2 regions of the Streptomyces sp. NPDC048600 genome follow, and region 2 is predicted to be linked to the other one. Evidence: riboswitches for the same ligand, from Rfam matches in the RefSeq annotation. Region 2 holds a riboswitch; the other holds the start of a gene.
The links. Region 2 has a riboswitch for S-adenosylmethionine ahead of thrC (threonine synthase). Riboswitches for the same ligand answer to the same signal wherever they lie in the genome.

Region 1: it holds a riboswitch for S-adenosylmethionine, as region 2 does, so the genes downstream of both, ACZ6SQ_RS04410 (aminotransferase class V-fold PLP-dependent enzyme) here and thrC (threonine synthase) in region 2, are expected to answer to the same signal.

The regions. Positions count from the first base shown of each region.
Region 1 is NZ_JBVJGZ010000003.1:23,670-38,922, forward strand. It holds gene ACZ6SQ_RS04375 (hypothetical protein) at 1-246, opposite strand, end outside; gene ACZ6SQ_RS04380 (C40 family peptidase) at 276-1,292, opposite strand; gene ACZ6SQ_RS04385 (C40 family peptidase) at 1,487-2,521, opposite strand; gene ACZ6SQ_RS04390 (NYN domain-containing protein) at 2,798-4,147, opposite strand; gene ACZ6SQ_RS04395 (hypothetical protein) at 4,183-4,422, opposite strand; gene ACZ6SQ_RS04400 (rhomboid family intramembrane serine protease) at 4,578-5,324, shown strand; gene ACZ6SQ_RS04405 (Lrp/AsnC family transcriptional regulator) at 5,321-5,602, shown strand; gene ACZ6SQ_RS04410 (aminotransferase class V-fold PLP-dependent enzyme) at 5,867-7,228, opposite strand; SAM riboswitch class IV at 7,427-7,542, opposite strand; gene trpD (anthranilate phosphoribosyltransferase) at 7,617-8,681, opposite strand; gene qcrB (cytochrome bc1 complex cytochrome b subunit) at 8,803-10,464, opposite strand; gene qcrA (cytochrome bc1 complex Rieske iron-sulfur subunit) at 10,461-11,528, opposite strand; gene qcrC (cytochrome bc1 complex diheme cytochrome c subunit) at 11,525-12,337, opposite strand; gene ctaE (aa3-type cytochrome oxidase subunit III) at 12,416-13,036, opposite strand; gene ACZ6SQ_RS04440 (response regulator) at 13,184-13,585, shown strand; gene ACZ6SQ_RS04445 (L,D-transpeptidase) at 13,925-15,187, opposite strand.
Region 2 is NZ_JBVJGZ010000021.1:86,838-102,090, forward strand. It holds gene groL (chaperonin GroEL) at 1-474, opposite strand, end outside; gene ACZ6SQ_RS26150 (cold-shock protein) at 800-1,003, opposite strand; gene ACZ6SQ_RS26155 (MoaD/ThiS family protein) at 1,452-1,727, opposite strand; gene thrC (threonine synthase) at 1,724-3,007, opposite strand; SAM riboswitch class I at 3,026-3,173, opposite strand; gene ACZ6SQ_RS26165 (glucosyl-3-phosphoglycerate synthase) at 3,336-4,280, shown strand; gene ACZ6SQ_RS26170 (alpha,alpha-trehalose-phosphate synthase (UDP-forming)) at 4,352-5,824, shown strand; gene otsB (trehalose-phosphatase) at 6,218-7,096, opposite strand; gene ACZ6SQ_RS26180 (DUF3263 domain-containing protein) at 7,201-7,434, shown strand; gene ACZ6SQ_RS26185 (ABC transporter substrate-binding protein) at 7,508-8,785, opposite strand; gene ACZ6SQ_RS26190 (ROK family protein) at 8,918-9,862, shown strand; gene nagA (N-acetylglucosamine-6-phosphate deacetylase) at 9,862-11,103, shown strand; gene ACZ6SQ_RS26200 (1-phosphofructokinase family hexose kinase) at 11,220-12,149, shown strand; gene ACZ6SQ_RS26205 (carbohydrate-binding protein) at 12,204-13,151, opposite strand; gene cdgB (diguanylate cyclase CdgB) at 13,272-14,930, opposite strand.

The DNA.
Region 1 (15,253 bases), on a different contig from region 2:
CGTCACCTTGTAGTCCCAGTCCGCCAGCGGCACGGCCCGCAGCCGGTCGTACGCGGTGGTCGTCCCGGTCGCCCGCCAGGCGGCGGCGTCCCGGTCGACGATCGCGTCCGCGCGCCGGTCCAGCAGCCGCTGCACCTCGCCGCGGGCCCCGTCCTGGGGCGCGGGCCGGGCACAGCCCGCCGGGGAGACGAGCAGCGCGCAGAGCACCGCGACTCCCGCGCCCCATGTCCGCCGTCGACCAGCCATCTTTCCGATCGTACGGCCGAGCGGGCCGATCAGACCCGGGTCACCGAGGCGACGGGCATCATCCCGACCGGGTCGTAGCGCACCGGGGCGCCCGGGTAGGGGGCGTGGATGACCTGGCCGTCGCCGACGTACATGCCGACATGGCTGGCGTCCGAGCGGTAGGTCACCAGGTCCCCGGGCCGCGCCTGGGAGAGCGGCACCTGGCGGCCCGCCACGCGCTGGTCCTGCGAGGTGCGCGGGAGGGCGACCCCGGCCTGCGCGTACGACCACTGCATCAGGCCCGAGCAGTCGAAGCCGCCGGGCCCGTTGGCGCCCCACACGTACGGTCTGCCGAGCGCGGAGCGGGCGGCGGCCACGGCCGCGGCGGCACGGCCGGAGGCCGGGACGTCACCGGAGAGGCCGGTCAGGCCGGAACGGCCGGTGCGGGAGGCACGGTCGAAGGCGGCCCGCTCGGCGTCGGGCAGCGAGTTCAGCAGCCGCCGGGCCGCCGCGAGTTTGCGTTCGACCGTGCGCTTGTGGCCGGCGACCGCCGCGCGGCTGCGCTCCAGCTCCCTCAGCCTGCCGGAGGTCTCCGCGCGTTCCTGGGCGAGTTCGCGCAGGGCGCCGCGGAGGTCCTTGAGCCGGCCGGCCTGGCGGGCGGAGATCCGGCTCAGGGTCGAGGCCTTGTCCAGGTAGTCGTCCGGGTCGTCCGCGAACAGCAGGGCGACCGAGGGGTCGACGCCGCCGGACCGGTACTGGGCTCCGGCGAGCGAACCGAGCGCCTCCCGCAGGGAGTTGACGCGGTCCTGCTGCCGGGCCAGCCGGTCCCGCGCGGCCCCGACCTGGCCGCGCAGCTCGTCGGCGCGCTCGTCGGCCCGGTTGAAGGCCTCGGTGGCCTTCTCCGCCTCGGCGTAGAGGCGGTCCACCCGGGCCCGGGTGTCGTCGTGCGGCGCGGCCACGGAGGACGTGGCGGCCGGTACGGCGCCGACGGCCGCGGCGGACAGGGCGCACAGGGCGCCGATCCCCCGGTCGAACCCGGGCGGTACAAGGCGGCGATGAGAGCCCACGCTGGCCGCGCTCCTTCCACTGACTGGCTGGAAACGCGGCAGACAGTAACCCCGGGACGGGGCACCGGCCAAAGACCTTCGCGGGCACGCACGGTGACGCCCCGCCGCTGACGCAGGTCAACGACGGGGCGCGGGGTGATCGGGGGACGCCGGAATTCGCCCGTTCGGGCGGCATCCGGGTCAGGGTCCTGGCGTCAGATGCGGACGCCGAACTGGAACGGCATGTTGCCGATCGACTCGTAGCGCACGACGGTGCCGGAGCGCGGGGCGTGCAGCACCTGGCCGTTGCCCGCGTAGAAGCCGACGTGGTGCAGGTCGCCGTAGAAGATGACCAGGTCGCCGACCATGAGGTCGGACTGGCTGTAGATCCGGGTGCCGGCGTTCGCCTGGTCCTGGGAGATGCGCGGGATGCCGACGCCGGCCTGGGCGAACGCCCAGGAGGTCAGGCCCGAGCAGTCGAAGGAGGACGGGCCGGAGGCGCCGTAGACGTACGGCGAGCCGATCTTGCTCTGGGCGGCCTGGAAGGCGGCCAGGGCGCGGCCCGAGGCGGGCTTGGCGTCACCGAGGTCGACGCGCTCGGCGGAGGAGCGGGTGGCGCGTGCCTCCTCCTCGGCGAGGGCGGCCTTCTCGGCGGCGGTGAGGGAGTTGAGCAGCTTCTGCGCCTCGCCGAGCTTGCTCTGGACCTCTTCCTTCTTCTTGCCGAGCTCCTCGCGGGTGGTGGCGAGGTCCTTGAGCTTGTCGGTGGCCTCGGCGCGCTGCTGGGCGAGTTCGCGCTGTTTGTCCTGGATCTTCGTCAGCGCGTCGACCTGCTGGGCGCTCAACTGGTCGAGCGTGGAGGCCTTGTCGAGGTAGTCGTCCGGGTCGGACGAGAGGAAGAGCTGGACCGAGGGGTCGATGCCGCCGCTGCGGTACTGGGCGCTGGCCATCGTACCCAGGCCGTCGCGCAGCTCGTTGAGCTCCTCCTGGCCGCGGGCGACGTTGTCCTGGACGGTGGAGATCTCCTTCTGGAGCTTCTCCTGCTTCTCCTTGGCGCCGTTGTACTTCTCGGTGGCCTGCTCGGCCTGCTCGTACAGCGCGTCGACCTTGGCCTTGACCTCGTCCTTGGACGGCTTCTCGCTGGGGGCCGCGTTGGCGGCCTGCGCGCTGAGAGCGACGGCAGCGGCGGCTGCGGTGGTCAGCACGGTCACGCGAGTGCGGCTCGGCTGCTTCGGTCGACGGTGGGACGCCACGGGGAGCGACTCCTTCTTGGGGGTGATCACCCGATCGGAGGTTCGAGGCATGACCCTAGTGACCTTGCTGTGATCAGTTCAAATCCTGAGCCCAAAAAACTCCCTCACGGAGCGCATTCTTTGCCCGCAACTCACGTGCGGTGATATGCGGTTGACGCTACGTTGCGTAAGGACCGGGCCAATTCGGGCAATCGGTCCGTACGTTGCTCTTGGTGCGTACGTTGCCGATGGGGCAAACAGTGACGGCGGCCCGAGATCCGTCGGCGTGTTCGGGTTTCAGCCGCGCGAGAAGCGCTTGAGCAGCACCGCGGAGGCGACCGGACGCGCGCCCACCCGGGCCACTCCGTCGGCCACCTCACGGTCGGTGGAGACCACGATGACCGGCCGGCCCGGCGGCTCGGCCCGCACCAGCTGACGGATCAGCTCGTCGGCGGTCACCCCCGCCTTGGAGAACAGCACCCGCACCCCGCGCGGCGGCGCCAGCAGCACCGGCGCGGCCAGTTCGGCCCCGTCGAAGACACAGGTGACCTCGGCACCGGTCTGCGCGGCGAGCTGCGCGAGCTGCCCGAGCAGCCGCAGCCGCTGCTTCTCCAGCGGCATCTGCGGATAGCCGGTCTTGGTGACGTTGTAGCCGTCGACCACCAGATGCGCCTGCGGCAGCGCCAGCAACTGGTCCAGGATCGCCGGGTCGTCCTCCGACAGCGCCCGCGCGGCGATGTCCTTCGGCGTCATCCGCCCCGGCTCGACGGCGTCCACGGTCTCCGCGGGCCGCACCGACACCGGAGGCAGGGCGAGTTCACGGCGCAGCCCCTGGGCCGCGTCCAGCACGGTGTCCAGCAGCAGCCGCACCCGCATGTCCTCGACGCTGCGCCCCTCCCGGGCCGCCTTGCGGCTGGCCTCCAGCGCGGCCTCGGTCTCCCCCAGCCGCGCCTTGAGCCGCCGCGTCTCGCTCTCGGCGGCGGACACCTGGGCGTGCCCCTCGGCGCGCACGGTGTCCATCTCGGCCTGCGCCTTGCGCATGGCGGCCTCCCCGCGCCTGACGTCGCTGACGGCCGCGCGCAGCTTGCGGTGCAGCGCCTCGGCCTCCTTGCGGGCCGTCTCCAGCTCGACGCGCAGCCGCTCGGTCTCGGCGCGGGTGTGCTCGCGGGCGGCGGCCAGTTCCTCGCGCAGCCGCTCCAGTTCGGCCCGGCTCTCCTCGTCGGCGCGTTCGGCGTCGGCGCGCTGCGCCTCCTCGCCGGCCGCCGTCACCAGCTTCACCCAGCCGGTGGGGCGCAGTACGTAGGCCGCGGCCGCCACGTCCAGCGGGTCCGCGGCCGGGGGCGGGGCGCCCGAGTCGAGCGCGCCGGTCAGCTCGGGCTGGGCCTCTCTGAGCTTCTCGCCGATCCGCTGCCGGAACACCGGGTCGGTCTCCAGCGCCGAGGCCATCGCGTTGCCCGCGAACTTGGCGCGGCGGTTCGGGGCGAACCGGGCGTACTGCCTGAGCTGTGCGGGCAGTTCACCGACGGTCAGCCCGCCGAAGCCGTCCGAGACGATCTGCACGACCCGGCGCCGCACACCATCGGGCAGCGGACGGTCGAGCACCTCAGCGGCGCCGTCGCCCGGCCCCCCGCCTGCGGTCTCCACCATCCGTCACACCCCAATGCTGTGCGGGCCCGCCCCTCTCAGGAGGCGGCGCCCGGCCTGTCCACCAGTTCCACCTGATCCACCGCGTTGCACCAGCGGCAGCGGACCGACTCGATGGTCTCACTGACCACCTCCCGCTCCTCCACACTCGGCTCCCCGGCAAGGTCGAGGTGGACGTACTCGACGACCTTCGACGAGCGGGTCACGTCGAAGCGGGTGAGGTTGCCGCACAGGGTGCAGCGCCACCGGGTGGCGGCGGTCGGCAGGGGAACCGTCATCGTGACTGTTCGCTTCCTTCTAGTCTCCGTGACGCGTCGGCTTACCGACACGTGTGGCTCGTAACCCTACGGCCTGGTGACGTCACCGTGCCCGTCCGTCCACGGCGGCGAGGCGGTGTATCCCTATGCGTCCAGTTACGTCATGCTCTGTGTTCATGATCAGGGACTGGAACAGACGGACCGGCCGGGTGCTCGAGGGGATGCGCCGGCCGGCGGCGCCGGTGACCTGCACACTGATCGCCCTGTGCTGCCTGATCTTCCTGATCGGCCCGGCCGCCGGACTCAATCCCGCATACGGCACCGGGGACGAGCTGCTCGCCGCGCAGCGGGCCTACTTCCGGCGCTGGGGCGTGGTCCCGGCCGAACTGTTCGAGGGCTCCCCGCGCGCCGCGCTCACCCCGGCGACGGCCCTGTTCGTGCACGGCAGCTGGGTCCATCTGCTGGGGAACATGCTGTTCCTCTACGTCTTCGGGGTGATGGCGGAGGAGCGCCTGGGCCGGGTCGAGTTCACCCTCTTCTATCTGGGGTGCGGCTATCTCGCCCTGCTGGGCTACGCCGCCGCCAACGCCGACTCCGGGCAGTCGCTGGTGGGGGCGTCCGGGGCGATCTCCGCGGTGCTCGGGGCGTTCCTGTGCCTGTTCCCCCGGGCGCGGGTGACGAGTCTGCTGCCGTTCCTGTTCTTCCTGCCGCTGCGGTTCCCCGCCTGGATCGTGCTGCCGTTCTGGGCCGCGCTCCAGTGGCTCGCCGCCGGGCGGGCGCCCGAGGGGCCCGGGGTGGCCTATCTCGCCCATCTGGTGGGGTTCGGCCTGGGCTTCGCCTATGCGTGGGCCCGCCACGGCCGTACGACTAGAGTGAAGGTCACCCCGCCCGCGCCGGCCCCCGAGGGAGAGAACCAGCCGTGATCACCGCGATTGTTCTGATCAAGACCAGCGTGGACCGGATCCCTGAGATCGCCGAGCAGGTCGCTTCGCTGGATTCGGTGAGCGAGGTGTTCTCCGTGACGGGGACGTACGACCTGATCGCCATGGTGCGGGTGCGGCAGCACGAGGATCTGGCCGATGTGATTCCCGGGCGGATCAGCCGGATTCCCGGGGTGGAGGCGACGGACACGCATGTCGCGTTCCGGACGTACTCGCAGCATGACCTTGAGGCGGCGTTTGCGATCGGGCTGGACTCCTGACGTCTGACGTCCGTCGGTTGGGGGGTGGGGTTTGCGTGCGGCTGCGGGTCCGTCGTGGCTGGTCGCGCAGTTCCCCGCGCCCCTAAAGGCAGGTCGGTCGCAGCCACGCGGCGGCAGCCGCAGATCGGAAACAGCCCCGCGCCCCTGAAAGCAGGTCGGTCGCGGCCGCGCGGTGGTGGCCGTGGATCTGGCGCAGTCCTGCGCCCCTGGAAAGGCGCGGCGGTAGCCGCAGATCCGGCACAGGCCGCGCCCCCGAAGAGCGGGTCACACCGCCGGGACGCAGCGGCCTTCCACTGTGCGGTACGTCCACTTCGCGCCCTGGGTGGTGAGCTCCTTGACGGCGGTGACGAAGCGGTCGATGTGTTCGTCCGGGGTGCCGGCGCCGAAGCTCACGCGGATGGCGTTGAGGGACTTCTCGCCGGGCGCGGCCTCGGGGGCGCCGCACTCGCCCTGGGTCTGGGGGTCGCTGCCCAGCAGGGTGCGTACGAGCGGGTGGGCGCAGAAGAGGCCGTCGCGGACGCCGATGCCGTACTCGGCGGAGAGCGCGGCGGCGAAGTGGGAGCTGTTCCAGCCCTCCACGACGAAGGAGATCACGCCGACCCGCGGGGCGTCGTCGCCGAACAGGGAGAGGACCCTGACCTCGGGGACATCGGCGAGGCCCGCGCGGACCCGGGCGATCAGCCGGGTCTCGCGGGCGACGAGGTCGTCCCAGCCCGCCTCGGTCAGAGCCTTGCACGCGGAGGCGATGGAGTAGGCGCCGATGACGTTCGGGGAGCCGGCCTCGTGCCGGGCCGCGGTCTCGTGCCACTCCACGTCCACGCCGCCGTCCTCGCGCCGGGTGACACTGCGGCTCGCGCCGCCGCCCGCGAGGTAGGGCTCGGCCTCGCGCAGCCAGTCGGCGCGGCCCGCCAGCACGCCCGAGCCGAACGGGGCGTACAGCTTGTGCCCCGAGAAGGCGATCCAGTCCACGTCGAGGTCCCGCACGCTCACCGGGTGGTGCGGGGCGAGCTGGGCGGCGTCGAGCACGATCCGGGCGCCGTGCGCATGGGCGGCCGCGGCCAGCTCACGGACCGGCCAGATCTCGCCGGTGACGTTGGAGGCGCCCGTCACGCACACCAGAGCGGGACCGTACGGCTCACGGGCGGCGAGGGCGCGCTCCAGGGTCCGCACGGCCTGGCCGGGGGTGCGCGGGGCGTCGAGGTAGGTGACCCGGGCGTCCTGCCAGGGCAGCAGCGAGGCGTGGTGCTCGGTCTCGAAGACGAAGACCTGGCAGTCGTCCGGCAGGGCGCGGGCGAGGAGGTTCAGGGAGTCGGTGGTGGAGCGGGTGAAGACGACCTGGTCGTTCTCCCGGCAGTCCAGGAACTCCGCGACGGTCCGGCGGGCGTTCTCGAAGAGGTCCGTCGACAGCTGCGAGAGGTAGCCGGCACCGCGGTGCACGCTGCCGTAGTACGGCGCGTAGGCGGCGACGTCGTCCCAGACGCGCTGGAGGGCGGGTGCGCTGGCGGCGTAGTCGAGGGCGGCGTAGGTGACCTCGCCGCCGGTCACGAGCGGGACGGTGACATCCCGGCCCAGAACGGGCAGCGGGGTGCAAACGGACTGGCCGGCGGCAGCGGTGGAGACGGACATGGCGGAACTCCCGTGAAGGCAGAAGGAATTCACCCCGCGAGCGGTCGCGCGGACGCGGCTCGGGCGTGGATGAAGGAGGGGGAAAGAGAAGTGCGGGACGGGGCTCGGCAGCCCCAGGCCTGTCCGAGGGACAGGCCCTAACGCATTCGCTTGCTCACGGAAGACTCCTCGACGACCAGGACCCCTGGTTTCGCGAGGGGTCCGCGCTTGCCCTGAGCCCTGCGCTCACGGCCTGGTCTTCACCCGGGGCACCCCGCCACGGACGGAGGGTTGCCGGACAGTCGGCCGGGGCCGTATGACTGTCACTCATGACCTGTCGAGGAACGTACGCGAAATGATCGCGGTCCCGCAACCCGTGTCCGGATCGCGGGACCGTCGGGCCTGAGACTCAGGCGTTGGTCGCGGCCACCCAGCGCTCCAGGGTGCGCCGGGCCCCGCCGGAGTCGATCGCCTCGGCCGCCTTCGCCATCGCGGCGCGGATCTGCTCCGTCAGGGACGCGTCGGACGGCTCCAGGGCGACCAGGGCGGCTGCCGCGTTCAGCAGGACGGCGTCCCGCACCGGGCCACGCTCGCCGTCGAGGAGGCGACGGGCCACCTCGGCGTTGTAGGAGGCGTCCGCGCCGCGCAGGGCCTCCACGGGGACCAGGTCGATGCCGGCGTCGCGCGGGTCGAAGGTCTCCTCGGTGACCTTGCCGTCGCGCACCACCCAGACCCGCGAGGTGGCCGTCGTGGTCAGCTCGTCGAGGCCGTCGTCGCCGCGGAAGACGAGCGAGGAGTTGCCGCGCTCGGCGAAGACACCGGCCACGATCGGGGCCATACGGGCGTCCGCGACACCGATGGCCTGCGCCCGCACCTTGGCCGGGTTGGTCAGCGGGCCGAGGAAGTTGAAGGTCGTGCGGATGCCGAGCTGGCTGCGGGCGGCCGCCACGTGCCGCAGGGCCGGGTGGAACTTCACCGCGAAGCAGAAGGTGATCCCGACCTCGTCGGCGACCTCGGCCACCCGCGCGGGGGTCAGCTCCAGATTGACGCCGAGCTTCTCCAGCACGTCGGAGGCGCCCGAGGCGGAGGACGCGGCACGGTTGCCGTGCTTGACGACCTTCGCGCCGGTGCCGGCCACCACGATCGAGGCCATGGTGGAGATGTTCACCGTCTTCGCGCCGTCGCCGCCGGTGCCGACGATGTCGACGGTGGCGCCCGGCACGTCGATGACGTTGGCGTGCTCGTACATCGTGCGGACCAGGCCGGTGATCTCCTGGACGGTCTCGCCCTTGGCCCGCAGCGCGACCGCGAACCCGGCGATCTGCGCGTCCGTCGCCTCGCCGCGCATGATGCGGTCCATCGCCCAGGCGGTCGCCTCGGCGCTCAGGTCCTGCCCCTCGAGCAGGGCGTTCAGCACCTGGGGCCAGGAACGGCCCGCCGCGGTGTCGCCTCCAGCGGGGGTCACAGCGCTCATCAGCCGCTCCTGAGTGTCGTAAGGGAGTGTGATCCCAGCCTATCCAGCCCCGGGCACGGCGAAGGGCCCCCGTCCGAACACCGGACGGGGGCCCTTCGCTGTGGCGTGGCGAACGCAGCGATCAGTGGTGGCCGTGGCCGCTCGTGATCTCCTTGTACTCGTCGACGGTCGCCTTCGGGATCTGGGCGTCCTCACCGAAGTACGCCTTGCTGAGCTTGGCGCGCATCTTCTCGGAGCCCTTCACCTTGCGGGCGACACCGTTCTCGTCGACCGCCGGACCGATCTCGGCCGGCTTGTACTGCTCGTGCGCGGTGAGGGTGTAGAGCTGCTCCTGGCTGAGCGGCTCGTGCACCTCGATGTACTCACCGTGCGGCAGGCGCTTGATCGTGCCCGTCTCGCGGCCGTGCAGGACCTTGTCCCGGTCGCGGCGCTGGAGGCCCAGGCAGATCCGCTTGGTGGCGATGAACGCCAGGACCGGTCCGACGAAGAAGCCGACCCGGACGAACCAGGTGACCGCGTTGATCGACAGGTGGAAGTGGGTGGCGACGATGTCGTTTCCACCACCGATCAGCATGATGATGTAGCCGGTGACCCAGGCGACACCGAAGGCCGTACGGGTCGGGGCGTTGCGCGGGCGGTCCAGGATGTGGTGCTCGCGCTTGTCGCCGGTGATCCAGGACTCGATGAACGGGTAGAGCGCGATCACACCGAGGAACAGACCGAAGAGCACCAGCGGGATGAACACGCCCAGGACGAGCGTGTGACCCCAGAAGTTGACCTCCCAGCCCGGCATGGCACGGATCAGACCCTCGGCGAAGCCCATGTACCAGTCGGGCTGCGCGCCGGTCGAGACCTGGTCGGGCCGGTAGGGGCCGATCGCCCAGATCGGGTTCACGGTCGCGATGCCGGCCAGGGCCGCGACGGCACCGAAGACCAGGAAGAAGAAGCCTCCGGCCTTGGCCATGTAGACCGGCAGCAGCGGCATGCCGACGACGTTCTTGTTGCTCTTGCCCGGACCCGCGAACTGCGTGTGCTTGTGGTAGAAGACCAGGATCAGGTGGCCGACGACCAGGCCGAGCATGATGCCCGGCAGCAGCAGGATGTGGATCGAGTAGAAGCGGGCCACGAAGTCGGTGCCCGGGAACTCCCCGCCGAACAGGAACATCGAGATGTACGTGCCGACGATCGGCACCGACAGGATGGCGCCCTGCGTGAAGCGGACACCGGTGCCGGAGAGCAGGTCGTCCGGGAGCGAGTAGCCGGTGAAACCGGTGAACATGCCCAGGACGAACAGCAGGAAGCCGAACAGCCAGTTGATCTCACGCGGCTTGCGGAACGCGCCGGTGAAGAACACGCGCATCATGTGCACGAACATGCCGGCGAGGAAGATGATCGCCGCCCAGTGGTGGATCTGCCGGATGAGCAGACCACCGCGGACGTCGAAGCTGATCTCCATCGTGGAGTTGAAGGCTTCCGACATCAGCTGTCCCTGGAGCGGGACGTACGTGCCGTGGTACTCCACCTCGTTCATCGACGGGTGGAAGAACAGCGTCAGGTACACACCCGTGAGGATGATGATGAGGAAGCTGTACAGGCAGATCTCACCCAGCATGAACGACCAGTGGTCGGGGAAGATCTTGCGCATGTTGGCCTTGGCCAGGGAGTAGATCCCCAGCCGGCCGTCGGCCCAGTCGGCCATGCGCTCGCCGGCCCCGGCCTTGCCGCGGGAGCGGCCCGCCGTGCCGGCGGCCGATGCGGCGGTGTGGTTCTCGTTGGTGCTCATCCGCGCTCCCAGAAGGCAGGACCGACGGGCTCTTCGAAGTCGCCGAGCGCCTCGAGGTAGCCCTCGTCGTTCACGCCGATACGCAGCTGCGGCAGCGCGTGACCGGCGGGGCCGAAGATCACGCGGGCGCCGTCGGACAGGTCGAAGGTGGACTGGTGGCAGGGGCACAGCACGTGGTGCGTCTGCTGCTCGTACAGCGAGATCGGGCAACCGACGTGGGTGCAGATCTTGGAGTACGCCACGATGCCCTCGTGCGACCACTCCAGCTCTTGCTTGTCCTTGATGTCCTGCGGCTGGAGCCGGACGATCATCAGGGCGGCCTTGGCGATCTCGTTCTGGAACTCGTGGCTGTCCTCCTCCAGGCCCTCGGGCTTGGCGAAGGTCAGCGAGCCGACGGCGACGTCGGAGGGACGCAGCGGCTCGTTGGTGTTCATGTTGACGATGAGCTTGCCCTTGCGCCACAGCGTGTGACGCAGCTTGTCCTCCGGCAGCGGGCCGAGGTCGCGCAGCAGCACGAGACCGGACAGCGGGACCAGGGTGAGGGCGCCGAGCATGGTGTTCCGGATCAGCTTGCGACGGCCGATCGCGGATTCCGCGGTGCCCTGGCGGAAGTCCTCGTGGATCTGGGCACGCAGCTCGGGGGACGCCTCGATCGGGTGGCGCTCGTCGGCCATCTCCACGTCGGACATCAGGGTGCGGGCCCAGTGGACCGCCCCCGCGCCGATGGTGAACAGGGCGGTACCGAGGGTCAGACCGAGCGCGAAGTTCAGCGCGTTGATGTGACCGAGCGGGAAGACGAAGATCGCCTTGTCGTGCGGAATCGCCACGTAGGCGGCGATGAACGCGACGGTGGCCAGCATCGAGATCGTGAACAGCAGGGCGACGACGCGCTCGGACCGCCGGGCGGCCTTCTCGTCGACGTCCTGGATCCGGTGCTCGTGGGGCGGCAGGCCGGGGTCGGCGAACGGGTTCTTCTCGTCCGCGACGCTCAGCGTGCCGTGCTCGTCGTGACCTGCGGACGCCTCGGCGGGCAGGTTCTCTTCGGGAATGTCTTGGCTACTCATGACTTCTTGGCCTTTGCGGTCCGAGCGGCGACCCAGACGGCGACCGCGATCAGCGTGCCGAGGCCGAAGATCCAGCCGAAGAGGCCCTCGCTGACCGGCCCGAGGCCGCCCAGCTCCATGCCACCGGGGTTCTCGGTGTCGTCGCCGTTGACCGCGTCGAGGTACGCGATGATGTCCTTCTTGTTCTGCTCCGACAGGGTGGTGTCGGGGAAGGCGGGCATGTTCTGCGGGCCCGTCTGCATGGCCTCGTAGAGGTGCTTGGGGTCGACGCCCTCGAGCGACGGGGCGTACTTGCCCTTGGTGAGCGCACCACCCTTGCCGGTGAAGTTGTGGCACTGCGCGCAGTTGTTGCGGAAGAGCTCACCGCCCTCGGCGATGTCCGCGCCCTCCGGGCCGTACTGCTCCTCGGTCGGGACGGTCGGACCGGCACCCAGCGAGGCGATGTAGGCGGCGAGCTGGTCGATCTCGGCCTGCGAGTAGATCGCCTTCTTCTTCGGCACCTGGGCGCCCTGGGAGGTGGCGGCCGGCATACGGCCGGTAGCCACCTGGAAGTCGACGGCCGCGGCGCCGACGCCGACGAGGCTCGGACCGTCGGAGGTGCCCTGACCGCCGGTGCCGTGGCAGCTGGCGCAGCCTACGGCGTAGAGCTTCTTGCCCTCGTCGATGGCGAGAGACTGGGAGGTTTCATCGGCCTGGGCCTTGTCCGCGGGTGCGAACACGGCGTACAGCCCCCCAGTGGCCGCCAGCGCGAGGAGTAGGACGACGACCGCCGCCAGCGGATGGCGTCGTCGTGCGGAGAGCTTTTTCACGGATTACCCCGGTGTCAGGATCTTCTGCGTCGATGCTTCTGGATGTGCGCTTCGGGAAACGCGAGTGATCGGTTCCTGCTACTTGATCATGTAGATCGTGGCGAAGAGGCCGATCCAGACGACATCGACGAAGTGCCAGTAGTAGGACACGACGATGGCGGCCGTCGCCTGCTCGTGGGTGAACCTGCGGGCCGCGTAGGTACGGCCGAGGACCAGCAGGAAGGCGATGAGACCGCCCGTCACGTGCAGGCCGTGGAAGCCGGTGGTCAGGTAGAAGGCCGAGCCGTACGGGTCGGAGGAGAGCGAGAGCCCGTCCTTCTTCACCAGCTCGGTGTACTCGTAGACCTGACCGCCGATGAAGATCGCACCCATGATGAAGGTGACGATGAACCACATCCGGAGCTTCTTGACGTCACCGCGCTCGGCGGCGAACACGCCGAGCTGACAGGTGAGGGAGGAGAGCACCAGGATGGTGGTGTTCGTCGCCGAGAACGGGAAGTTCAAGGCCGCGGCCTTCTCACTCCAGAACTCGGGGCCGGTCACCGACCGCAGGGTGAAGTACATCGCGAAGAGGGCCGCGAAGAACATCAGCTCGGAACTCAGCCAGATGATGGTTCCGACGCTGGTGAGGTTCGGCCGATTGACCGACGGGTGCGCGTGCCCGGTTTCTACTGTCGTTGCTGTCGCCACGACCGACATTATGTCGGTCGCTTATCCCGCCCTCACTCCGGGGGGTGCCGTTCGGAGTGTTGCTACCCGCCGAACCGGTGTTGACGTGGTGTTCAGGGGAGTAACATCCGCCCCAAACGGCCCCGTCCGTACGACGCTGACGTCTCCGGAGGAACCATGCAGCCGACCGCCACCGTGCTGGTCTACAGCGACGACTCCAACACCCGTGAGCAGGTCCGGCTGGCGACCGGGCGCAGGCCCGCGCCGGACGTCCCCGCCGTGGAGTTCATCGAGTGCGCGACTCCGGCCGCGGTGCTCAAGGAGCTGGACCGCGGCGGTATCGACGTGTGTGTGCTCGACGGCGAGGCCGTGCCCATGGGGGGCATGGGGATGTGCCGGCAGATCAAGGACGAGGTCTTCGAGTGCCCGCCGGTGCTGTTGCTGATCGGGCGGCCGCAGGACGCGTGGCTGGCCACGTGGAGTCGTGCGGACGCGGCGGTGACGCTGCCGGTGGAGCCGGTGGAGTTCGCGGGGGCGTTGGCGGCTCTGCTGCGGGCCAAGCGGTTGTTGAGCGCGTAGGCCTCTGGCAGTTGAGCGGCTGAGCGTTTCTGTGGTGCGGGGCTGTGCGCGGGTGCCGGTTCGTCTGTGGCTTGTCGCGCAGTTCCCCGCGCCCCTTGGCGGCGGTTGGCTGCTGGGCGTTCGTAGTGCTCGCGCCCCTGCGGCGGAGCCGCATGTCGGACACAGTCCCGCGCCCCTTGGCGGCGGTTGGCTGCTGGGCGTTCGTAGTGCTCGCGCCCCTGCGGCGGAGCCGCATCTCGGACACAGTCCCGCGCCCCTTGGCGGCGGTTGGCTGCTGGGCGTTCGTAGGGGGTCGTGACGGCGCCCCGCGGTCCTGGTGGGGCGCGGGGCGGTGGTGGGCTAGACGGCTGCTGGGCGTAGGCGGGCTGCTTGTTCCGGGTTGGGGGCTTCCGGGGTGCCGCCGAGGATGGCGCTGCCTTTGCGCCATTTCTGCCAGGTGAGGTTCCAGTCGCCGAAGCCGTTGCCGAAGGTCTCCATCGTGTTGCCCTCGGAGTTGACGACCTGGACGAGGTCCCCTTCGCGGACGTTGTCGAAGAACCACTCCGCGTTGGCGGTGCTCATGCCGACGCAGCCGTGGCTGACGTTGGCGGAGCCCTGGGAGCCGACGGACCAGGGCGCGGCGTGGACGTACTCGCCGCTCCAGGTGACGCGGGTGGCGTAGTAGACCGGCAGGTCGTAGGACTCCGCGGAGCCCTCGGCGATGCCGATGCTGGTCCCGCGCATACGTACGTAGTACTCCTTGCCCAGCACGACCTTGACGCCGTTGCGGGTCTCGAAGCCCGGTTTGCCGGTGGTGACCGGGATCTTCTTGATCTCCTTGCCGTTGCGGTAGACGGTCATCTGGTGGCTGGAAGCGTCTGCGACGGCGATCACACGGTCACCGATGGAGAGCTTCAGGGGCTTGGCCCGGCCGCCCCGGAGGCGATCGCTGATCTTGACGCCCTCGAGTTCGCTGCGGACCCGGACGGTGGCCTCGGCGGGCCAGTACTCCTTGGGCCGGTAGTGGAGTTCCTTGTCGTTCACCCAGTGCCAGCCGCCGTCCGCGCGGGGGACGGACTCGACCCGCAGGGCGCGTTCGACGATCGCGCGCTGGGCGCGGTCCCCGACCGGCTTGGACAGCTCGGCGGTGATGGGCTGGCCCACACCGTAGGTGCCCGCCCTGGGGCCGAAGGTGACGTCCAGGCCCTTCTTGGTGAGGGGCTTGCCGGTGTCGAAGGTGAGGACCTTGCGCCCCGGGGCGCCGTCCTCGTCCTCGGTGCTCACCCGAACCGTGTAGCGGGCGTCCGCGGCCAGCGGTGAGGTGCTGTGCCACCTGGTGCCGTCGGCGGAGAGTTCGCCCGCCACATGGCGTCCTGAGGCGTCCTGGGCGGTGACGTCGGTGATCCGGCCGTCGGAGTCCTCGGCGGTGATCTCCAGAGGCTTGTCCGGGTCGGCCTTCTCGTCCTCGTCGTCGGGGGTGTTGAAGGAGATCTGGTCCGCGGCGTCGTACGGCGCCGCCGACAGCGGGTTGCCGTCGCCGCCGCAGGCCGCGAGGGCGGAGCCCAGGGTCATCGCCAGCACGATGCAGCCGGCGACGGTACGGGTGCGCGGGGAGGTGTTCATGACCTCACGCTAGGAAGCTTCGTCAACGACGGCGCGCCGGGAGACTCGTAAGGGGGACGCGCATTC
Region 2 (15,253 bases):
CTCGCCGATCTGCGTGTCGGCGGCGGAGATGGAGGCGGTGGAGGCGATCTGCTCCTTGGTCTCGACCTCCTTGGCCTGGTCGAGCAGGGCGCCGGAGACGGCCTCGACGGCCTTCTCGATACCGCGCTTGAGGGCCATCGGGTTGGCACCCGCGGCCACGTTGCGCAGACCCTCGCGGACGAGCGCCTGGGCGAGGACGGTGGCGGTGGTCGTACCGTCGCCGGCGACGTCGTCCGTCTTCTTGGCGACTTCCTTGACCAGCTCGGCGCCGATCTTCTCGTACGGGTCCTCGAGCTCGATCTCCTTGGCGATGGAGACACCATCGTTGGTGATCGTGGGGGCGCCCCACTTCTTCTCGAGGACGACGTTGCGACCCTTGGGGCCGAGCGTCACCTTGACGGCGTCCGCGAGCTGGTTCATGCCGCGCTCGAGGCCGCGCCGCGCCTCCTCGTCGAACGCGATGATCTTGGCCATGTGAAGTGGTCCCTCCAGGACTGGGGGTGATTCCTTCGGACCGCGCCCGCGCCCGCGACGGACGGCTCGCAAGCCTCGTGGTTCCTTGCCCCACCCGGCCTGCGGGCCTCACCGACCCGGTCCTCGTTGTCACTCTCACCTTCAGAGTGCTAACGCCAATGATTAGCACTCGCCCCTGCCGAGTGCAAGCGGCTCCAGGGGATCGGAAGCGGCTCTCAGCCCCGCGCGAACACAAACGGGCGCACACGAGCGGGCGCGCGAGCGGGCGCACACGAGCGAAGGGCCCGCACCTCACGGGTGCGGGCCCTTCACAAAGAAAGAACGTTCAGGCGGTGACGCGAACCATGTCGGCCTGCGGGCCCTTCTGACCCTGCGAGATCTCGAACTCGACCCGCTGGCCCTCTTCCAGGGTGCGGTAGCCGTCCATCTGAATCGCGCTGTAGTGGACGAAGACGTCCGCACCACCGTCGACCGCGATGAAGCCGTACCCCTTCTCCGCGTTGAACCACTTGACGGTGCCCTGAGCCATGCCTAACTCCCCTATTACTGGCCCTTGCACAGATCCACACTTCGCGGACCCGGGTCAGACCTCACCCCCCATACCCGGGGGCGTGCGCCGGAACGCGTCGACCGCGGCTGAATGTATCTGTCCAACTGCCGTCTGCAACAGGTCAATCGGACGAGAATTCAGGACGCGACCGGTCGGGAGTTTACCGAGAATTCACCCGAATTCCGGGCAAGTCGGGTCATACAAAGGGGATGAACGTCGCAAAACCGCCGCACAGTTTGGCCACTTCTCGTCGGTTCTCCGACGGAACGCCTGGCGGAACTCATATGCGTCCGGCATACGAAAGGGGCGGCTTCCCCAACTCTACCGTGCTCAACCATGCAGAATTGCCCCCTCCGCTTCTCTCGCGGAGGGGGCAATTCGATGAACTCTCAGTTACCACCGTTACCGACGGTAATTGCGGGCGGGATCAGCCGCCGGCGACCGCGGGAATGATGGAGACGCCGGCACCGTCCGGGGTGGCGGTCTCCAGGCCCTGCTCGAAGCGCACGTCGTCGTCGTTGACGTACACGTTCACGAACCGGCGCAGCTTGCCCTGGTCGTCCAGGACCCGGGCGGCGATGCCCGTGTGGTTCTTCTCCAGGTCGGCGATGACTTCGGAGAGGTTCGCGCCCTCGGCGGGAACCTCCGCCTGACCACCGGTGTAGGTGCGCAGGATGGTGGGGATGCGGACGGTCACGCTCATGAAAGGCCAGCCTCTCGGAAGGAGTCCAGGTTGGGGCGGATGGTGGCGGTCAGACCGGTGCCGGCCACCGCGTCGAGGGTCTTCAGACCGTCACCGGTGTTCAGGACCACGGTCGTCAGCGAGGGGTCGAGGACACCGCTCTCGATCAGCTTCTTGGTCACACCGACGGTCACGCCGCCGGCCGTCTCGGCGAAGATGCCCTCGGTCCGGGCGAGCAGCTTGATCGCGTCCACGATCTGCTCGTCCGTCACGTCCTCCACCGCGCCGCCGGTGCGGCGGGCGATGTCGAGGACGTAGGGCCCGTCGGCCGGGTTGCCGATGGCCAGCGACTTGGCGATGGTGTCCGGCTTCTGCGGCCGCACCACGTCGTGCCCGGCCTTGAAGGCGGTGGACACCGGCGAGCAGCCCTCGGCCTGGGCACCGAAGATCTTGTACGGCCGGTCCTCGACCAGGCCCAGCTTCACCAGTTCCTGGAGGCCCTTGTCGATCTTGGTGAGCTGGGAGCCGGACGCGATCGGCACGACGATCTGGTCGGGCAGCCGCCACCCCAGCTGCTCGCAGATCTCGTACGCCAGCGTCTTGGAGCCCTCGGCGTAGTAGGGCCGCAGGTTGACGTTGACGAAGCCCCAGCCCTCGCCGGCCGGGTCGCCGATCAGCTCGGAGCAGAAGCGGTTGACGTCGTCGTAGTTGCCCTCGATGCCGACCAGCTCGCCGCCGTAGACCGCGGCCATGACGACCTTGCCCTGCTCCAGGTCGTGCGGGATGAACACACAGGACCGGAAGCCGGCGCGGGCCGCCGCGGCGCCCACGGCACCGGCGAGGTTGCCGGTGGAGGAGCAGGACAGCGTGGTGAACCCGAAGGCGCGCGCGGCCTCCAGGGCCTGCGCGACGACACGGTCCTTGAAGGAGTGCGTGGGGTTGCCGGAGTCGTCCTTGACGAACAGCCCACCGGTCACGCCCAGCTCGCGCGCCAGGTTGTCGGCCTTGACCAGCGCGGTCCAGCCCGGGTTGAGGTTCGGCTTCTCGGCGACGTCGGCCGGGACCGGAAGAAGCGGCGCGTAGCGCCAGATGTTCGCGGGACCGCTCTCGATCCGCTTGCGGAGCTCCTCGGCGTCGTACGCGGAGAAGTCGTAGGCGATCTCCAGCGGCCCGAAACACTCCTCGCAGGCGAAGAGGGGGCCGAGCGGGACCCGGTGGCCGCACTCGCGGCAGCTCAGGGCTGCGGCGGGGCCGAGGTCGACGGAGGAATCGGTGCTGCTTGCAACAGTCTGCACAGCCATGTGAGGCGAGGCCCTTTCTCCTCATCTTCCTCACGACGCATCTCGCCGTGAGACGGATTTGGCACCTTCCCTAGCCGGGAGCCTCGCTGCACGAATGTCAGGAGTGCCGACTGGAGGGTTGCCGGGGCTTCATCGGGCCGTATCCCTCTGCCCCTCTGGATGAGCTGTATGTGGTTGTTGTCCGCGCGGACGGCCCCCGACATGCGATGGTCATCAGCGTTGTTCAAGACTGTAACCGAAGGCCAGGACAGTTGAGATAGCCGTCCGAACCGCGAGATGGATCACAAACTACCCCTCTCGCCGACGAAACGCAGAGGAGCCGCAGGCTGTGCTGGAAGAAGTCGAGCGCTGGCTGACCACCCGCTCCTGGTCCGTAGCCGACCGCCCGCTCCACAAGATCCTGGCCGCGAAGCGCAGCACCGGCCAGACGGTCTCCGTCGTCCTGCCCGCGCTCGACGAGGAGGAGACGGTCGGCGACATCGTCGCGATCATCCGCCACGACCTCATGCAACAGGTCCCCCTCGTCGACGAACTCGTCGTCGTCGACTCGGGCTCGACCGACCGCACCGCGGAGGTGGCAGCCGCCGCGGGTGCCACCGTCGTCCACCGCGACACGATCCTGCCGCGTATCCCCGCGGTCCCCGGCAAGGGCGAGGTCCTGTGGCGCTCCCTGCTGGTCACCACCGGTGACATCGTCTGTTTCATCGACGCAGACCTCAGGGAGTTCTCCTCCGACTTCGTCTCGGGCATCGTCGGCCCGCTGCTCACCGAGCCCGGCGTGGACCTGGTCAAGGGCATGTACGACCGCCCGCTGGCCGGCGCGGCGGGCCAGGGCGGCCGGGTCACGGAACTGATGGCCCGCCCGCTGCTGAACATGCACTGGCCGCAGCTCGCCGGCTTCGTCCAGCCCCTCGGCGGGGAGTACGCGGCCCGCCGCACCCTCCTCGAACAGCTCCCGTTCCCCGTCGGCTACGGCGTGGAGATCGGGATGCTCGTCGACTCCCTGCACCTGGTGGGTCTCGACGCCCTCGCCCAGGTCGACGTGGGTGTGCGCAAGCACCGCCACCAGGACGGCCAGGCACTCGGCCGGATGGCCGCGGCGATCTACCGCACCGCCCAGCTGCGGCTGGCCCGGGGCCATCTGATCCGCCCGGCCCTGACCCAGTTCGAGCGGGGCGAGAGCGGCTTCGAGGCCCGTACGTTTTCGGTCGACACGGAGGAGCGTCCGCCGATGGCGGAGATCGCGGAATACGCTGCCAGGAAGGTGGCGTAAACGTGAGACACCGTCCGTATACAGCCGAACCGCACGTTTGAGCGTTTCCGGGCCGGGCTAGGTTGAGGCACATGGTTTCCACGCGAGGTGCACAGGTGCTGGTCGCGTCCAACCGCGGCCCGGTCTCCTACGAACTGCGGGACGACGGCTCGCTGCACTCCAGAAGGGGCGGCGGGGGCCTGGTCTCCGGTCTCTCGGCGATCGGCCCGGACGCCGGCGCGCTCTGGGTCTGCTCGGCCCTGTCCGACGGCGACCGCGAGGCGGTGGCCCGTGGCGAGGGCGAGCCGGGCGTGCGCATGCTCGCCATCGCTCCGGACGTGCACTCCGACGCGTACAACGGCATCGCCAACTCGGTGCTCTGGTTCGTCCACCACATGCTCTACCAGACCCCGCTGGAGCCGGTCTTCGACGCCGAGTTCCGCCGCCAGTGGGCTTCCTACGAGGCCTACAACCGCGCCTTCGCCGAGGCCCTCGCCGAGGAGGCCGCCCCCGGCGCGGCGGTGCTGGTCCAGGACTACCACCTGTGCCTGGTCCCCGGCATGCTCCGCGAACTCCGCCCCGACCTGCGCATCGGCCACTTCTCGCACACGCCCTGGGCACCCTACGAGTACTTCGAGATGCTCCCCGAGGACATCCGCGCCCAGCTCGTGTGGGGCATGCTCGGCGCGGACCGGCTCGGCTTCCTGACCTGGCGCTGGGCCTTCGCGTTCATGAACTGCGCGGGCTCGGTGGACGCCGAGCGCATCCACCCCATGTCCCCGACGGGCACCCCGGCCCGCTACATCGAGCACACCCCGACGGGCACGCCCCCGCTGGCGACCACCCATCTCGGCGTCCACGGCCTCGGCGCCGACGCGGAGTTCCTCCGCGAGCGCTCCCACCGCCCCGATGTCGAGGAACGTCTGAGGGCACTGCGCGCCGAGATCGGCGAGGGCCGCAGGACGATCGTCCGCGTCGACCGCACGGAACTCTCCAAGAACATCGTCCGAGGCCTCCTGGCCTACCGCCAGCTCCTCGACGACCACCCCGAGTGGCGCGGCCAGGTCGTCCACGTCGCCTTCGCCTACCCCTCCCGCCAGGACCTCGCGGTCTACCGCGACTACACGGCCGAGGTGCAGCGGCTCTCGGAGGAGATCAACGCCCGCTACGGCACGGCGGACTGGACGCCTGTCCTGCTCAACCTCAAGGACGACTTCGCCCGCTCCCTGGCCGCGTACCGTCTCGCCGACGTGGCCCTGGTCAACCCCATCCGCGACGGCATGAACCTCGTCGCCAAGGAGATGCCGGTCGTCTCCGACGAGGGCTGCGTGCTGGTCCTGTCCCGCGAGGCGGGCGCCTTCTGGGAGCTCGGCGAGGACGCGCTGGTCGTCAACCCCTATGACGTCCTGGCCACCGCCCGGGCGCTCCACGAGGCGCTCACGATGCCGGCCTCGGAGCGGGCCGAGCGCACGAAGAGACTGGCCGCGGCCGCCACCGCCCTCCCCCCGGCCCAGTGGTTCCTCGACCAACTCAACGCCCTCCGCGAAACCCCCACGCGCGCCTGAGCCCAGCGGGACGAGTCTGCCGACTGCTGCGGCGTCCCGGCTGAGGCAGGGACGTTTCGCAACTCGGCGTCAGCGAGGTACCGCCCGGCGGTGGCTGAGGACGGGGCGGTGCGCAACTCGGCGCGACGAGGTGCCGCAGCGCCCACCCGTGCCGCCCCTAGCGGCACGCATGCCCGCAGCGGCGGCGGAAAGACGCGTACGGCGGCAAGGGGACGGGGCGGGGGGTGTCCGCCTGCAGCGGCCGCCGTCAAACACCAGAACCCCCGTAGGAAACCAGCCCGGCGGACCGAGGACGGACACCCCCCGACCCGGCCCCGCACCCCCCACAAACCGCAGGCGTCACCGCACCCCCACCCACCGCAGGCGTCACCGCACCCCCACCCACCGCAGGCGTCACCGCAGCCGCGCCGCCAGGCGGGAGAGAAGACCGACCACGCCCTCGGGACCGTCGACCACCAGATCGGCCCGCTCCCGCAGCTCCGTCACCTCGTCGCTGCCACTGCACACCAGCAACCCCGGCACCCCGTCCGAGCGCAGCTTGTCGACCGCCGCGTAGGCCGGCAGATCACCGAGGTCGTCACCGGCGTACACCACACACCCGGCCCCCACCGACCGCACGTACTCCGTCAGGGCGACCCCCTTGTCCATGCCCGGCGGCCGCAGCTCCAGCACCATCCGCCCCGGCTCGACGATCAGCCCGTGCCGGGAAGCCAGCCGCCCCAACGGCTCCCGCAGCGCCTCGAAGGCCGCCTGAGGGTCCTCGGCCCGCCGCGTGTGCACCGCGACCGCCCGCCCCTTCTCCTCGACCCACGTGCCCTGCCACGCCCCCACCCCGTCGAGCACTCCGGGCAGCTCCGCGCGCACCGCGGCGACCCCGGGATGCGCCGGGGGCGCGTCCACCCGCCCGCTCACGGCGTCCCACCGCTCGGCCCCGTAGTGGCCGAGCACCACGAGCCCCTCCAGCCCCTCGACCCCGTCGAACCCCCCGTACCGCACCGCGACCGCGGCAGGCCGCCCCGTGATCACGGCGACGGACGCCACCCGGGGGGCGAGCGCGGCCAGCGCGGGCACGGCACCGGCATGGGCCCGCGCCTCGTCGGGGTCGGGCACGATCGGCGCGAGGGTGCCGTCGAAGTCGAGGGCGATCACGGCCTTGTCCGGCCGGGCGAGCAGCGCGTCGAGGCCCTCGCGCCCGGCCGCGGTGGCAGGCCTCGGCAGCCCGGCGTCCGCACTTTCGTGACGTTCGTTCGCATCGTGCTCATGGATGCCCATACCAGCGACCCTATCCACGCCCGCCCCTGCGCACTCATGGCTCACCGGCGCGGAGGGGGTCCTCACACCGGGCCGTTGTCGGTGCCGGGGTCTACCGTGCGGACATGGACACAGAGGAGCTGGGACAGCGGGAGAGGGACATCCTCGCGCTGGAGCGGCGCGGCTTCACCGGCCCCGGCGCGAAGGAACGGGCGATACGGGAGGAACTGGGCCTGGCCCCGATCCGCTACTACCAGCTGCTGAACGCCCTGCTGGACGACACCAGAGCCCTGGCCCACGACCCCGTCACGGTGAACCGCCTGCGCCGAGTACGAGAGGCCCGCAGAACCGAACGCTGAAAAAGCCGCACCCGAACCTCAAGCCCCGACCCCCCACCCCCCGCCGAACCGACGGACCGACGGACCGACGGAGTCACCCCAGGGAGTCGGAGCCGGACTCCGCCCGCACAGCCCGAGTCTGCAGCCCACTCAGCACGCCCAAGGGGCTCCCCCCGGCGGCGACGGCCTTGCCGATGCCGGTCTTCACCGCGGCGCTGACCTCCGCCCAGGACGTGTGCCCCACGGGATAGAACTCCGCGAAGGCCAGCTCGTCGAGGAAGGGCCGCAGCTCCTGGTCCTCCGGCGCCGCGGCCATGGCCCGCGAGGCGGAGTTGGTGACGGGCAGCAGGTCGTACTCGCGGGAGAAGTCGAGGACGTTCTTCTCGCTGTAGACGAAGTCGAGGAACTTTCCGGCCTCGTCCCGGTGCCCGTTCTGCTTGAAGGCGAGCATCCAGTCCGCGACCCCCATCGTGGACTTGCTCTCCCCGTCCGCCCCGGGCATCGGCACCATGCCGAACTTCACGCCCTTCTTCTCGGCGATCTTCATCAGCGAGGGATGCCCGTTGAGCATGCCGACCTTCCCCGCGGCGAACGCCGCGAACGCGTCGGCCCGGTTGAGCTCGGCGGGCGCGACGGGCCCGGTCAGCCCCTTGCCGACCAGCTGGTCGCGCAGCCAGGTGAGCGTCTCGACGTTCTCGGCGGAGTCGATGCCGTAGGAGCCCACCGTGTCGGTGTAGCCGCCGCCTCCGCTGAGCAGCCACTGCATGGTCTCGGCCTGTGCCTCCTCGGGCCCGAGGGGCAGCGCGTACGGGTAGCTGACGCCGTCGTCCTCGAGCGCCTCGGCGTCGGAGGCCAGCTCGGCCCAGGTGGTGGGCGGGGTGAGCCCGGCCGCGTCGAAGAGGTCCTTGTTGTAGAACAGGACGCGGGTGGAGGCGGCGAAGGGCATGCCGTACTGCCGCCCGCCGACCTTCCCGGCGTCGGCGAGCTGCCCGGCGAAGTCGGCCTGGGTGGTGATGGAGAGCAGTTCGTCGGCGGTGTAGAGCCGGCCGGCGGCGGCGTATTCGGCGTAGGCGCCGATCTGGGCCAGGTCGGGCGCGTCGCCGGAGTCGACCATCTCCTTGACCTTGCGGTCGACGTCGTTCCAGGAGTAGACGGAGACGTCGACGTGGACGCCGGGGTGCTCGTCCTCGTACGCGGCGACGACCTTGTCCCAGTACTTCTGGGAGCTGTTGCCCGCGCTGTCGCCGTAGTCGGCGGCGACCAGTTTCAGGGTGACGTCCTCGGAGCCGCCGAGCGCGCCGCAGCCGCCGAGGGTCGCCGTCATACCGAGCGCGGTGAGCACCGCGACCATTCCTGTCCTTCGCCGCTGCACTGCGCGCTCCAACCCCATCCCTGTTCACGTGGCCGTCGAACACCCTTCACCGGGTGTCCGCTATCCGAAATAAGGTCTACACCACGCAAGTGGACTAGACCTCTCGTGGGTGCTCGGGCCACACTAGCCCCCGTGAGACATGTCATCGCCCTCGATGTGGGCGGCACCGGGATGAAGGCCGCACTGGTCGGGGCGGACGGCGAGCTGCTCCACCAGGCACGCCGCGCCACCGGCCGCGAGCGCGGCGCGGACGCGGTCGTCGACGGCATCCTCGACTTCGCCGCCGAGCTGCACGCGCACGGCGAGAAGCACTTCGGCGAGCCGGCGAGCGCGGCGGGCGTGGCCGTACCCGGCATCGTCGACGAGGCGAACGGCGTCGCCGCCTACGCGGCCAACCTCGGCTGGCGGGACGTCCCGCTGCGCGACCGGCTCACCGGGCGCCTGGACGGCATCCCCGTGGCGCTCGGCCACGACGTGCGCACCGGCGGCCTCGCGGAGGGCCGTATCGGCGCGGGCCGGGGAGCCGACCGGTTCCTGTTCGTCCCGCTGGGCACCGGCATCGCGGGCGCGATCGGCATCGACGGCCGCGTCGAGGCGGGCGCCCACGGCTTCGCGGGCGAGATCGGCCACATCGTCGTACGGCCCGGCGGCACGCCCTGTCCGTGCGGGCAGCGTGGCTGTCTGGAGCGGTACGCGTCCGCGTCCGCGGTGAGCGAGGCGTGGGCCGCCGCCGCGGGCGCTGCGAGCGCGGACGCCGCCGACTGCGCGCGGGCCGTCGCGTCCGGGGACCCGAACGCCGTACGAGTGTGGCGGCAGGCGGTCGACGCGCTCGCGGACGGCCTCGTCACCGCGCTCACTCTGCTGGACCCCCGCACACTGATCATCGGTGGCGGCCTCGCCGAGGCGGGGGAAACCTTGTTCTCACCGCTGCGGGACGCGGTCCGCGAGCGCGTGACCTTCCAGAAGCTGCCCTCGATCGTCCCCGCGGCCCTGGGCGACACGGCGGGCTGCCTGGGCGCGGGCCTGCTGGCCTGGGATCTCCTCAACCGACCGGACCGTACGGAGGAAACGACCTGATGGCAGCCGACCCTCATGGGGCACGGGGCCCTGTCGAATCCGCGGCTACCGCCGCGCGGGCGCGACAGGCCACGACGCACGAGCACCCCGCAACGGCGAGCACCCCGCTGCTCATCACCGGAGCCGACGTGGTCCTGCCCACCGGCACGGTCGAGAAGGGCGAGCTGGCCGTCGAGGGCACCCGCATCGCGGCCAGGGCACCCGAGCACGCCCGGGTCCTGGACCTCCCCGGCTGCCATGTGGTGCCCGGCTTCGTCGACATCCACAACCACGGCGGCGGCGGGGCCTCCTTCACCTCCGGCTCGGTCGAGGACGTCCTCACCGGCATTCGCACCCACCGCCGGCACGGCACCACCACCCTGGTCGCCTCCACGGTCACCGGCGACATGGACTTCCTGGTGCGGCGCGCCGGGCTGCTCAGCGAGCTGGCCGAGCAGGGCGACATCGCCGGCATCCACTTCGAGGGCCCGTTCATCTCGCCCTGCCGCAAGGGCGCGCACTCCGAGGAGCTGCTGCGCGACCCGGACCCGGCGGACGTGCGCAAGCTGGTCGACGCGGCGCGCGGGCACGCCCGGATGGTCACCCTCGCCACCGAACTGCCGGGCGGCATCGACTCCGTGCGGCTGCTCGCCGAGCACGGGGTGATCGCGGCGATCGGCCACACGGACGCGACGTACGAGCAGACGGTCGAGGCGATCGACGCGGGCGCGACGGTCGCCACGCACCTGTTCAACGCGATGCCCGCGCTCGGCCACCGCGCGCCGGGACCGATCGCGGCGCTGCTGGAGGACGAGCGGGTCACCGTCGAGCTGATCAACGACGGCACGCATCTGCATCCGGCCGCGCTGGAGCTGGCGTTCCACCACAAGGGCGCGGACCGGGTCGCGTTCATCACCGACGCGATGGACGCGGCCGGTTTCGGCGACGGCCGCTACATGCTCGGCCCGCTGGAGGTCGAGGTCGCGGACGGTGTGGCCCGGCTGGTGGAGGGCGGCTCGATCGCGGGCTCCACGCTCACCCTGGACCGCGCGTTCCGGCGGGCCGTGACCGTCGACCGGCTGACGGTCGGCGACGCGGTCGCGGCGCTGTCCGCCAACCCGGCCCGTCTGCTGGGCCTGTACGACTCCATCGGCTCGCTGGAGCCCGGCAAGTACGCCGACCTGGTGGTACTGGACGCCGAATTCGGTGTGAAGGGCGTCATGCGCCGAGGTGAATGGGTGGTCGATCCCCAACTGGGCTGATTCCTCCGCCGACCGCGGCAGGGTGGCCGGTCCTGGGTCTGGGCCGGTCGCCCTCCGTTTGGCATGATCGTGCCTTCGAACAGTCAGTCGGCACGCTGTGGGGGAGGTCGGACCAGGTGATCCTCACGGTCACGCTGAACACCGCTCTCGACATCACCTATCGCGTGCGGTCCCTGCGGCCGCACGCGTCCCACCGGGTGTCGGAGGTCGTGGAACGGCCCGGCGGCAAGGGCGTCAACGTGGCCCGGGTGCTCGCCGCGCTCGGGCACCCGGTGACGGTCACCGGGTTCGCGGGCGGCGGCACGGGCCGCGCGGTCCAGGAGGGCCTGACCGCCACACCGGGCGTCGTGGACGCGCTCGTCCCGGTGGCCGGCACGACCCGCCGCACGGTCGCCGTGGTGGACGCCACGACCGGCGACACCACCCAGCTCAACGAGCCCGGACCGGTGATCACCCCGGCGGAGTGGTCGGCCTTCCAGGAGGCCTACACGGACCTGCTGGGACCGGCCTCCGCGGTGGCGCTGTGCGGCAGCCTGCCGCCGGGCGTGCCGGTGGGGGCGTACGCGGGGCTCGTACGGACCGCCCGCGCGGCCGGTGTGCCGGTACTGCTGGACACCGGCGGGGAGCCGCTGCGCCGTGGGATCGCGGCCCGCCCGGACATCGTGAAGCCGAACGCCGGAGAACTGGCCGAACTGACGGGCTCCCACGAGCCGTTGCGCGCCACCCAGGACGCCCGCAGACGCGGCGCGGCCGCGGTGGTGGCCTCGCTGGGCCCGCTGGGACTGCTGGCGTCGACCCCGGAGGGCCGCTGGCGCGCCACCCCGCCCGCCCGGGTGCACGGCAACCCGACCGGCGCGGGCGACTCCGCCGTGGCGGGCCTGCTCTCGGCCCTGGCCGAGAACCTCCCCTGGCCGGACCGCCTGGCCCGCGCGGTCGCCCTGTCGGCGGCGACCGTACTGGCGCCGGTGGCGGGCGAGTTCGACACGAGGGCGTACGACGAGCTGCTGGCCCAGGTGACGGTGTCACCCGAGGTCACGGCCGCCTAGCAGCGCCGCGGGACGGACGACGGGCCCCGGGGCCCGTCGGCTCGCCCGGCGGGCTCAGTCCTTGACCTGACCCTGCTTCAGCTCCAGCTTGTCCAGCAGGACGTTGCACTTGTCGCCGTCGCCGCAGGAGACGGAGATCGTGTTGGTGCCCTTGGTGAGCGACGGCCAGGCGTAGGTCTTGGTCCAGCCCTTGGCGAAGTCACCGTCGGCCGCGTGGGCGTAGTTCTCCATGCTCAGCTTGCTGCCGAACACCTTGCCGTTGACGGTGAGCGTCATCGACTGGTCCTCGCCGGCGGTGCTGTACAGGGCGAACAGCGTGTAGACGCCGTCCTCGGGGACGCCGTTGACGGTCCAGGTGACCGACGCGCCGGGCTGGTTCAGGCCGTTGATGTACACGCCGCCGCCGGACTGGGCGCCGGGGACGTCGGTGGCGGTGACCACGCCGGGCGACAGCAGCAGCGTCTTGCCCTCGGCCTCCATCGGCTCCATCGTCTTGTCCTCCGAGCTGGCGCTGGCCGAGGGGCTCGGCTCGCTGCTCTCGGTGGCCGTCGGGGAGGAGCCGGCCTGGTTGCCGGTGTCCTTGTCCTTGGAGTCGTCGCCGCCGATGATCGCGACGCCGATGCCGATGACGACCGCGGCGACCACCGCGATCGCGCCGATCAGCAGGCCCTTGGTGTTGGGGCCCCGGCCGCGCCCGCCGCCGCCCGGGCCGCCGTACGACTGCTGCGGAGCCGTCGGCGCGCCGCCGGGCAGCGTCTCGGGCGCCGCGTAGTGGGCGCTGGGACGGCCGTAGGTGCCCTGCTGCGGGACCTGCTGGCCGTACGTGGCGCCCTGCTGCTGCCCGTACTGGCGTTCGCCGACCGTCCGCACCCTGCTCACGGAGTTCGGGTAGCCATAGCCGCCGGAGGGCGGCTGGGCGCCGTTGGCCTGCCCGTCGGCGTACAGATAGCCGAACGGGTCGTCGTCCTCGGGCGTGCTCGCGCCGTTGTCGCCGGGCGTCATCCCTAGGTACTCCTCAACAGGTGCGGTACAGATGCGATACAGGGGTCAGCAGGGCGAGCCTACCCGGTCCGGCTGCCCCAAACGGGTGACTCCGGCCGCATCGAACCGCTGACCTGCGGATCAGCCCGCACGTCTGTGCTGTTTGGGACGAGATCGTTTCTCGACGTACATACGCTCGTCGGCGGACTTCAGCACTTCGTCGGCCGTCATGCCGCAGTGCGCCCATCCGATACCGAAGCTGGCGCCCACCCGCACGGCCCGTCCCTCGGCCCTGATCGGCTGGATGATCTCGTTGCGCAGACGGACCGCGAGGTCCTGCGCGTCGGCCCGGCCGAGCCCGTCGGCGAGTATCACGAACTCGTCGCCGCCGAGCCGCGCGACCGTGTCCCCGTCGCGCACCCCGCGCGACAGCCGCCGCGCGACCTCGATCAGCACCGCGTCGCCCGCGTTGTGACCGAACCGGTCGTTGATCGACTTGAAGCCGTCGAGGTCGCAGAAGAGCACCGCGAGGCCCTTGGTGCCGTCGTCGTGCTCGTTCTGCGGGGCGACGGTGTGCACATGGTGGTCGTAGCCCTCGATGGACTCCGCGCCCGGCCGGAAGTCGAAGCCGTGGCCGTGCGTGTCGTACGCCGGGTGGCCGTAGGCCGCGTCGACCGACTCCAGCTCACCCGCGTGGGCGGACTGCGGACGCCGGCACAGCCGCGAGGACAGGCGCGCGCGCAGCTCCGCGGAGTTCGGCAGACCGGTGAGCGAGTCGTGGGAGGCGCGGTGGGCGAGCTGGAGCTCGCGGCGCTTGCGTTCCTCTATGTCCTCGACGTGGGTCAGCAGGAACCGGGGCCCGTCGGCGGCGTCGGCGACGACGGAGTTGCGCAGGCTGACCCAGACGTACGTCCCGTCGCGGCGGCCCAGCCGCAGCTCGGCCCGGCCGCCCTCGGCCGAGGTCCGCAGCAGGGTGCCGATGTCCTCGGGGTGGACCAGGTCGGAGAAGGAGTAGCGGCGCATCGCGGCGGCCGGGCGGCCCAGCAGCCGGCACAGGGCGTCGTTGGTGCGCAGGATCCGGCCGTGCTGGTCGCCGCCCATCTCGGCGATGGCCATGCCGGAGGGGGCGTACTCGAACGCCTGACGGAAGGATTCCTCACTGGCGCGCAGGGCCTGCTGCTCGCGCTCCAGACGGACCAGGGCGCGCTGCATATTCGAACGTAGACGCGCGTTGCTGATGGCGATCGCGGCCTGGAACGCGTACATCTGGAGGGCCTCGCGGCCCCAGGCGCCGGGCCGGCGGCCGTTGCGCGGGCGGTCCACGGACAGCACGCCCAGCAGCTCGCCGTGCGGGCCGCCCTGGGAGCCGGGCGCGTACATCGGGGCGAAGAGACGGTCGGCGGGGTGCCACTCGTCCTCGAAGCGGGGGGCGGGGCCCTCGGTGAACCACTGCGGGACGTCGTCGTCGTCGAGGACCCAGCCCTCGGTGTGGGGTATGAAGATCAGGTCGCCCCAGGCCTCGCCCATGTTCAGCCGCCGCTCCCAGGAGGTGCGGGAGCCGACCCGGCCGGTGATCAGGGCCTCGGCGGCGGGGTTCCCGGAGAAGGCGGCGACGACCAGGTCACCGTCGGAACGGACGAGGTTCACACAGGCGAGTTCGTAGCCGAGGGCGCCGACGACACCGTCGGCCACGGTCTGAAGGGTGTCGGCGAGGCTGCGCGCGGTGTTCATGTCGGCCATGACCTGGTGCAGCTGTCGCAGGGACGCCAGACGGACGTAGGGCTCCGACTCGGTCTCCATGCTCGCCCTCCCCCCGACGACCTCGCAGCGAATCAAGGGTTGTCTTCGGCGCCATTTCTGGGTGGTGCCCTTTGCCTCTTCCACGCCACTGAATCACAGCGCGCTGCCCACTCGGTACACAGGGTCAACAATTAGTGCTGCTTGTGACTCAAGTCACAGGCGAAGGTGAACAATTGCGTGAAGTTTCTGCTTTTTCCCTGTGTGTTCACCGAGCGCAAACCTGTCAGAGATAGGCGAGAAGCACCACAACTCCGCCACAACTCGCCGAGCGTCCCATGGGACGGCAGAAGCCCCAGCGTAGTCCCCGGCTCCGCCGGGAGTCC